One region of the Clostridium sp. B9 genome, then DNA from elsewhere that is predicted to be linked to it. Evidence: riboswitches for the same ligand, from Rfam matches in the RefSeq annotation. Region 1 holds a riboswitch; each other region holds the start of a gene.
The links. Region 1 has a riboswitch for S-adenosylmethionine ahead of metK (methionine adenosyltransferase). Riboswitches for the same ligand answer to the same signal wherever they lie in the genome.
Positions count from the first base shown of each region.

Region 2: another riboswitch for S-adenosylmethionine. It lies ahead of ACQZHJ_RS17410 (O-acetylhomoserine aminocarboxypropyltransferase/cysteine synthase family protein); the one in region 1 lies ahead of metK (methionine adenosyltransferase).
Region 3: another riboswitch for S-adenosylmethionine. It lies ahead of metF (methylenetetrahydrofolate reductase [NAD(P)H]); the one in region 1 lies ahead of metK (methionine adenosyltransferase).

Region 1 covers NZ_JBNWKA010000003.1:3,342,564-3,345,688, reverse strand. The annotation lists tRNA gene ACQZHJ_RS14825 (tRNA-Thr) at 137-212, shown strand; tRNA gene ACQZHJ_RS14820 (tRNA-Tyr) at 218-303, shown strand; tRNA gene ACQZHJ_RS14815 (tRNA-Val) at 308-383, shown strand; tRNA gene ACQZHJ_RS14810 (tRNA-Thr) at 405-480, shown strand; tRNA gene ACQZHJ_RS14805 (tRNA-Tyr) at 486-571, shown strand; tRNA gene ACQZHJ_RS14800 (tRNA-Thr) at 599-674, shown strand; tRNA gene ACQZHJ_RS14795 (tRNA-Tyr) at 680-765, shown strand; SAM riboswitch class I at 841-947, shown strand; partial or broken gene metK (methionine adenosyltransferase) at 1,210-2,386, shown strand; gene nagA (N-acetylglucosamine-6-phosphate deacetylase) at 2,516-3,125, opposite strand, start outside.
Region 2 covers NZ_JBNWKA010000003.1:3,849,723-3,852,847, forward strand. The annotation lists gene ACQZHJ_RS17405 (homoserine O-acetyltransferase/O-succinyltransferase family protein) at 1-626, opposite strand, end outside; gene ACQZHJ_RS17410 (O-acetylhomoserine aminocarboxypropyltransferase/cysteine synthase family protein) at 627-1,913, opposite strand; SAM riboswitch class I at 2,046-2,154, opposite strand; gene ACQZHJ_RS17415 (staygreen family protein) at 2,248-3,045, opposite strand.
Region 3 covers NZ_JBNWKA010000003.1:2,351,927-2,355,051, reverse strand. The annotation lists gene ACQZHJ_RS10490 (alanine/glycine:cation symporter family protein) at 1-130, shown strand, start outside; gene ACQZHJ_RS10485 (lysophospholipid acyltransferase family protein) at 175-906, opposite strand; SAM riboswitch class I at 1,065-1,295, shown strand; gene metF (methylenetetrahydrofolate reductase [NAD(P)H]) at 1,368-2,255, shown strand; gene ACQZHJ_RS10475 (methionine synthase) at 2,264-2,932, shown strand; gene ACQZHJ_RS10470 (homocysteine S-methyltransferase family protein) at 2,925-3,125, shown strand, end outside.

The sequences.
Region 1 (3,125 bases):
ATTAAAAGTAAATTAAAAATAAGTTAACATAATAGCTTTAAATGGCCTTAAATTAAGTTTGAAATAAACAGCGTAACAATATATACTAAGTCTTGTCGATTGGCGGTGAGCCAAAACGACAGAAAAAAATAAATGCGCTGGTGTGGCTCAATTGGCAGAGCAGCTGACTTGTAATCAGCAGGTTATCGGTTCAAGTCCGATCATCAGCTCCATAAGTGGTGGAATTCCCGAGTGGCCAAAGGGGGCAGACTGTAAATCTGTTGTCGGACGACTTCGAAGGTTCGAATCCTTCTTCCACCACCAATAAGGTCGCATAGCTCAGCTGGGAGAGCACCTGCCTTACAAGCAGGGGGTCACAGGTTCGATCCCTGTTGCGACCACCATTAAATAAATTTAATAAATGTGCTGGTGTGGCTCAATTGGCAGAGCAGCTGACTTGTAATCAGCAGGTTATCGGTTCAAGTCCGATCATCAGCTCCACAAGTGGTGGAATTCCCGAGTGGCCAAAGGGGGCAGACTGTAAATCTGTTGTCGGACGACTTCGAAGGTTCGAATCCTTCTTCCACCACCATTTATAAAATAAAATATTAAACACTATGCTGGTGTGGCTCAATTGGCAGAGCAGCTGACTTGTAATCAGCAGGTTATCGGTTCAAGTCCGATCATCAGCTCCAAATGTGGTGGAATTCCCGAGTGGCCAAAGGGGGCAGACTGTAAATCTGTTGTCGGACGACTTCGAAGGTTCGAATCCTTCTTCCACCACCAGCAAGAGACACTTATCAAAGTGTCTCTTTATTTAAAATAATATCGAATTAAAATAGAATATTTAGTATTTATATACTCTTATCCAGAGAGGTGGAGGGAACAAGGCCCTATGAAACCCGGCAACCAGTGAGCAATCACCACGGTGCCAATTCCGGTAAAGAAAATTCTTTACAAGATGAGAGAAGATAAATTTAGTGTATAACTAGAATCTCTTCTTAAATCTATAAAAGGATTAAGAAGAGATTTTTTTGTTTAATAAAAAAATATTTTTTAACAGCGCGCATTAAATTATGGTTTTTATTAGACAGTTTAATTAGAGATATTGTTTTAAATAATTGGATAGAATAATTTATGAATTAGTAAGAATATTTAGGGTTTTTAAATAAAAGATATATGAAAGGGGTGAATAAGCTATTCTAAAGACGTTAGAATAGCGATATAAACATGAAAAGATTATTTACATCAGAATCAGTTACAGAAGGACATCCAGATAAAATATGTGATCAAATTTCAGATGCAGTTTTAGATGCTATATTTGATAAAGATCCAAATGCAAGAGTTGCTTGTGAGACAGCTGTTACTACAGGATTAGTAATGGTTATGGGAGAAATAACAACTAATTGTTATGTTGATATTCCTAAGATAGCAAGAGAAACAATTAGAGAAATTGGTTATGACAGAGCTAAATATGGATTTGACTGTGAAACTTGTTCAGTTATGACTACAATAGATGAGCAATCTTCAGATATAGCTATGGGGGTTGATGAGGCTCTAGAGTCAAGAGAAGGTGAGAAAATTGACATAGACGCTGTTGGAGCAGGAGACCAAGGTATGATGTTTGGTTTTGCTACAAATGAAACAGAAGAATTTATGCCAGCTCCAATCGCTATGGCTCATAGATTATCAAGAAGATTAACAGAAGTAAGAAAGAACGGAACTTTACCTTACTTAAGACCAGATGGAAAAACTCAAGTTACAGTTGAGTATGAAGATAATAAACCAGTTAGAATAGATGCTATAGTAATATCTACTCAACATGGACCAGAAGTTACTCAAGAGCAAATTCAAGAGGATTTAATGGAGCATGTTATAAAAGCTGTTATACCAGCTGAGTTATTAGATGAAGAAACTAAGTACTACATTAACCCAACAGGAAGATTCGTTATTGGAGGGACCTCAAGGGGATGCTGGATTAACAGGAAGAAAAATTATAGTTGATACTTACGGTGGATATGGAAGACACGGTGGTGGTGCTTTCTCAGGAAAAGACCCAACTAAGGTTGATAGATCAGCAGCTTACGCAGCTAGATGGGTAGCTAAGAACTTAGTTGCTGCAGGTGTTGCAGATAAGTTAGAAGTTCAAGTTGCATATGCAATAGGTGTTGCTAAGCCTGTATCAATAATCGTAGATACTTTTGGAACAGGAAAAATATCAGATGCTGAAATAGTTAATATAATAAACAAAGTATTTGATTTAAGACCAGGAGCTATAATAAGAGACTTAGATTTAAGAAGACCAATCTACAAGCAAACAGCTGCTTATGGACATTTCGGAAGAACAGATGTTGAACTTCCATGGGAAAACTTAAATAAAGTTGAAGAAATAAAGAAAAATCTTTAATATATAGAAGAACCAATTAAGAATTCCTTAGTTGGTTCTTTATATATTATTAATTGAAGTTTATGTGATTTAAAAATAAAGCGAAATAGAAAAATACCTACTAGAAATTAATCTAGTAGGTATTTTTTTCTATGCTTGGTGAACTAGTTTTCCGTTAACTATTACATATTTGATATCTATGTTTTCATCGAAAAGTATTAAGTCAGCGTCGTAGCCTTCTTTGATTAATCCTTTTCTGTCATTTACTTTACAGTGTCTAGCTCCGTTATAAGTAGCCATTTTAATAACTTCGTTTAGTGGATAGTCTGTATTGTTGAATATGTTCTTAACTGCAACATCTAAAGTTAAGATAGAACCTGCTAATGAACCAGTCAATAGTCTCGCAGCTCCATTTTTAACTTCAACATCTTGACCGCCTAGTGAGTACATTCCATCAGGCATACAACAAGCCATCATAGCATCAGTTATTAATAACATCTTATCTGTTCCTTTTTGTTTATAAGCTACTCTTAAACTTGGATATGCTATATGAATACCATCTGATATTGTTTCAGTAGTTATTTCACTATCAAAAACAGCACCTACAACACCAGGTTCTCTATGAGTAAATGGAGTCATAGCATTGAATAAGTGAGTAGCATGTGAGCATCCACACTTGATTCCTTCCATAGCTTCTTCATAATTTGCTTTAGTGTGTCCCATTGAAACTACTATTCCTTTTTCGCTTAAGAATTTAGTA
Region 2 (3,125 bases), 510 kb from region 1:
TCACTTTCAGCTAAAACCCTAAGCCTTGAATCTTTTATAATATCTTCTTTGCATAAGGTTGAATGCCTTGAATGAGGACATTTAAAACCATTTTCTATACCCTTTAAAATTTCATTTTCTAATAAAACCTCATGAGAAAATACCCCAAATATTTTACTATTAACATTGATTTTTCTAACCCCATAAATATAATTCAAAGCCATTTGCGCACCCCAACAAATATAGAAGGTTGGTCGCTTATTATTCTTTAGAAACTCAATTATTTCTCTTAACTCATTTTTATATGAAATATCATTAAATTCTAAAGTTTCTAGTGGTGCTCCTGTTATTATAACTCCATCCAATTTATTCTTAAGCTCATTAAAAGTACTATAATTTTTATTCAAATATTCCTGTGATGTAAGCTTTGATTTATGAGATTTAATCCTTATAAAATCAACAAATATTTCTTCCTTAGAACTTAATAACATTTTTAATATATGCCCCTCGGTCTCTCCTTTTAATGGCATTAAGTTTAGTATTCCAATTCGTTTTTTATTATCATATGCCTCATTTTGTAGAAAGATTTCCTTAGAGTTTAAAGTTTTGATTCCTTCTAGCTCCAAAGTTTTTAAATATAAACTCATTTACTCATCACCTAATTTATTAAAAGCTTGCTCAAAATCATTTATAATATCATCTATTCCTTCTATTCCAACTGAAACTCTTATTAAATCCTCTGTAACCCCAGCCTTAACAAGATCTTCTGAAGATAATTGTCTATGAGTTGTACTAGCTGGATGAAGAAGGGTTGTTCTAACATCACCTAAATGAACAACTAATTGAGCTAACTTTAGATTATCTATAAATTTCTTTGCTGCCTCTATACCACCTTTTATTCCAAAAGATAATAGTCCAGATGCCCCTTTAACTAAATACTCTTTAGCAAATTCATAATCCTTATGAGATTCTAATAGTGGATAATCAACCCAAGTAACATTATCATTACGCTCTAAATATTTTGCTAATGCCAATGCATTTGAACTATGTCTCTCCATTCTCAGATGAAGAGTTTCTAATCCAATATTAGTTAAATATGCATTAAATGGACTAATTGTGCATCCTAAGTCTCTAAGTAGTGTAACTCTTAGTTTAGTTATATATGCAGCATTTCCAAAAGTTTCAACATATTTAACTCCATGATAACTCTCATCAGGTTCTACTAGACATGGAAATTTTCCATTTTCCCAATTAAAATTACCTCCATCAACTATTATTCCTCCTAATGCCAGAGAGTGACCATCTGAATATTTACTTGTTGAATGAACCACAACATTAGCTCCATGTTCAAAAGGATTGAATAGGTAAGGTGTTGCAACAGTATTATCTATCACTATTGGTATTTCTCTTTTCTTTGCAACTTTAGAGAATTTTTTCATATCTAAAACTCTTAAGGATGGATTTCCTAAGCTCTCTCCAAGTATAAGTTTTGTATTATCTTTAATACTTTCATTTAATTCACCTTCACTACAGTCTGGTGATATAAATGTTGTTTCAATCCCCCAATTTTTTAAAGTCACTCCTAAAAGATTGAATGTTCCTCCATAAACAGTTGATAGAACTACTATATGTTCACCAGCCTTACAAATATTCAAAACTGCTAGTAAAGTAGCTGATTGACCTGAAGATACACAAACTGCGCCAACTCCACCTTCTAGACTTACAAACTTTTCTTCTAAATTACTAACTGTAGGATTACTTATTCTAGTGTATATATGCCCTGCTTCCTTTAAGTCAAAAAGATTCGCAACTTGATCACAGTTTTCAAATTTATAAGATGTACTTTGAACTAAAGGTTGAGTTACTGGATCTCCTGAATCAGGATTAAACCCGCCCCTTATACATAATGTTTCTTTACTAAAATTGTTACCCATTATTAAATGCCCCCTTTTATTTAATACATCTTTTAAAATTATATCCCCAAATAAAAAAGCTATTTCCCTATCCAAAAGATAAAGAAATAGCTGTAAATGCATAATAAAAAACTACACAAATATACCTATAATCTCTTATCTCTCAGGATTATTCCTGCAGGATTTAGCACAATTCTGATTTATGATAATCAGCTGTTGCTAGGCTTCATCGGGCCAGTCCCTCCACCATTCTTAATAAAAGATGTATAAACACGATTTTTTAATTTTAAACCAATTATAATGTATTAAATCACTAAATTCAATATTATCCACTAATTAAATCATTAAAGTTTTTTTATCTAGGATTTTTAACACTCTTTGTCAAAATGCCAGTAGGTGTAATAAAAAATTCAATTATAAAATTATTATATAGTGGCTGATTTTCTCCGACTTTTACTCCAACATATGCTTTATAATTCATTTCACATTTGTTTTCAGTATCCATCTTAGCAACCTCTAACAGCTCAACATCCTTTAAACAATAGTAAACATCTTTCTCATAAAGCTTAACTACTTCCTCTTTAATATAAGGATTTAAAATAGTTACTATGAAAGTGTTTATAAATGGATCATTATCGTCTAGAATACTTTCTTGCTTATAAAGCTCTTCTTTAGTCTCATTACCTTCTAAACGAGTTTCATCAACTCTTATATTATAATTTCTGAATGTTCCATAATTCTCAATCTTATTAAACTCATCATAAGCTGATATAAATCTAACTATTATAGGACTATCTAATAAATTCTTATTGTCTTCTAAGAATTTTCTATCTCCATACTTTATAGCAGATAAAGCAAGTGGTAACTCTTTTCTAAAAATTCTTTCTCTTTTTGCAGCATCAGCTTTTCCACCATTTCCATCTACATAAACATATATCTTAAATATAAATCTTTTATCTACTCTCTTCCATTCTCCAAAAACTTCGTCTCTTTTCATTGAATTTATCTTATCATATGCATATGTCAACGCAACTGTGAGAAATAATTCTCCAGTTTCATCACAATGAGTCAATGTATATTTTCTTCCCTCTACAGGCTTTTCATCTGTAATCCCTGTTCTAAACTCAACACTTAACCTTCTAGGATTAAACATAACCTAACACCTCAAAAATAATACTATTAGCCATTAATTATATGAATATTTGATTATATTTATGATAAGCTAATGAAAAA
Region 3 (3,125 bases), 990 kb from region 1:
AATGGCGATACCAAACCTTGTAGGTATTATAGGACTTAGAAAAGTAGTTATAGAAGAAACAGAGGAATTCTTTAAAGAAAAGTCTTTAAGTGAGGCTAAGGTAGAATTACAAGGAACTGTTTTGAATTAATATAAATAAAAATCCATGAGCTTTTTAGGCTCATGGATTTTTTGTTATCTTCCTTGGTTTGGAAGTTTACTTCTAACAATATCTTCAACTTTTTTAGGAAGTGCAGCAAGTTCTTCTTTAGTAAGTTTATCTGTATAAATAGGTGGATGAATATATAAGTTAACTTCTTGACCACCCTTTATGAAATAATGGTTTGCTTCCATTACTTTATATGTTCCATCAATAGTAAATGGAAGTATTGGAACCTTTGATTTAGTTGCTAATTTAAAGCTACCTGCTTTAAATTCTCCCATTTTACTACTTCTACTTCTTGTTCCTTCTGGGAAAACAGCCATTGAATATCCTTCTTTTAAGTATTTTATTCCTTCTAATATACCAGCCATAGCTTTTTTAGGATGTTCTCTATCTATAAAAATACCTCTTGAAAAATTCATCCAGTGTTTTAATATAGGCATTTTTTCAAGTTCTTTTTTTGCTATAAATCCTTTTGGTTTATCAATATAGTACATAACTACAGGGATATCCATATTGCTTTGGTGGTTACCAACTAAAAGAACTGGTCCTTCTGGAATGTTTTCTTGACCTTCTACATGTACTTTAATGTTGGCATGGTCTAAGAAGCTCTTAACTATACCTCTAGTACATTTATAAATATATTCTTCACGCTCTTCTAATTTACCTTCTTCTTCTAATTTATTTATTTTCTTAACATCAGGTAATGACTTTATTAATGTCCAAGTATAGCCTTTACCATACCAATATATAGATCTAAACATATATTTCTCCCCTTTAACATTACTAGTTACTAAGTAATATTATAACAGTTTGAAAAAAATATCAAATATATTGCTTAGTAAAAATTTATAATAATAAAAAAATATTAAATATTTACTTATGAGAAAACTTATACTATAATTTACCAAAATAGAATAATTTCTTATCATGAGAGGTGGAGGGACTGGCCCTGTGAAACCCAGCAACCAATAGTTTTATAATTGCAACAATATTTTAAGTATTGATATAGACTTTATACAATTTATAGATAAATTTAATATTATTAAGTCTGTATATAATTAATTTAAATATAATGTTTAATACTTATCTTTAACCATTGCTATGAAACTATATTGGTGCTAAATCCTGCAGGTTTACTGAGAGATAAGTACAAAATTATAATGAGCGATTTTTGCCTAAAGGATTATTTCCTTTAGGCATTTTTTATTTTAGGAGGGATATTATGAAAATTAAAGAGATATTTAATAAGAAGGAATTTGTTTTATCATTTGAGGTTTTCCCACCCAAAGAAACTACTCCCATAGAAAATATATATAATACTTTAGAAAATATACAGGAACTTAGACCGGATTTTATAAGTGTAACTTATGGAGCAGGTGGAAATTTTAAAAGCAATAGAACTATAGAGTTGGCTTCTATTATTAAAAATAGGTATGAATTAGAGGCTTTAGCTCATTTGACTTGTATAGGTGCTAAAAGAAATGATATTGAGGATACGTTGACTGCTTTAAAGAATAGTGGTATAGAGAATGTTTTAGCTTTAAGAGGAGATAAGGGATTAAATGATATAGTTTCAGATTATGATTCATCCATAGATTTAGTAAAACATATTAAAGATTTTAAAGGGATAAATATTGGAGGAGCATGCTATCCAGAAATTCATCCAGAGGCAACTAATAGAAAGGTAGATTTAGATTTTTTAAAGAGAAAGGTTGATGCAGGAGCAGAACACTTAATATCTCAGTTATTTTTTGATAATAATACTTTTTTTGAATTCTTAGAATATTGTGAGATAAAGGGAATAAATGTACCTATTCAAGCGGGAGTAATGCCTGTAGTAAATAAAAAACAGATAGAGAGGATATTATCCCTTTGCAAAGCAAGATTCCCTAAGAAGTTTATGAAGATAGTAAATAAGTATGAACATGATAAAGAAGCTTTAAGAGATGCTGGAATAGCTTATGCAACTGAGCAAATAATAGATTTAATATCTAGCGGAGTTAGAGGTGTACACTTATACACAATGAATAACTCATATGTTGCACGGAATATAGTTAGCGGAACAAGAAATATTATAGATTCGGTCAATAAAAAGGAAGAGGTGTCTTAAGGAACAAAATGAAGATTAATAATATAGATAAAAAAGAGGTTATTAGATATTTAGGCATAAAAGGTGAAGTGGAGGAGTTAGATTTAATTTGTAAATGTATGGAAGAATGTAGGGAGTTGGTTGATTATAGGGTAGCTTATAGAGAATACACTATAGAAGAAAATGAGGTAGGATTAGAAATAAAGGATACAAATAAGAATTTATTAGGTATCTCTATAAAAAAATATTTAAAGGGATGCTACAAAGTTATTTTAATTGGAGTTACATTAGGATATGAAGTAGAAAAGGCTATTAAAAGATATGGGAAGGTAGATTTATTAAAAGCTTTAGTTTTAGATGCTTGCTCTACAGCTGCTATAGAAGGTGTTTGTGATGAAATAGAAAATTCTATAGATGAAAAAGTGAAAGCTAATAAGGAATTCACAAGAGGAAGATTTAGTCCTGGTTATGGAGATTTTCCAATAGAGTTTCAAAAGGATTTTTTAGAACTTGTGGATGCATCAAGGACTATTGGATTAAATGTCACAGAGAGTAATATTTTAATTCCAAGAAAATCAGTTACGGCAATAATAGGGGTAAGTAAGTTTAAAAATAATAAAAATATTAGAAGTTGTGAGCAATGTGGTTTCTATAATAAATGTAATTACAGAAAAGGTGGGAAGAAATGCTATGATTAAAATTTTTGATGGAGCTATGGGAACAATGCTTCAAAAAATGGGATTAAAGGTTGGAGAAAATCCAGAACTTTTTAATATAAAGAATGAAGAGGTTATATTAGAGATTCATAAAAGCTATATTGAAGCTGGAGCAGATATTATAACAACAAATACATTTGGAGCAAATAGAAAAAAGTTAAGGGGGTTAGACTTT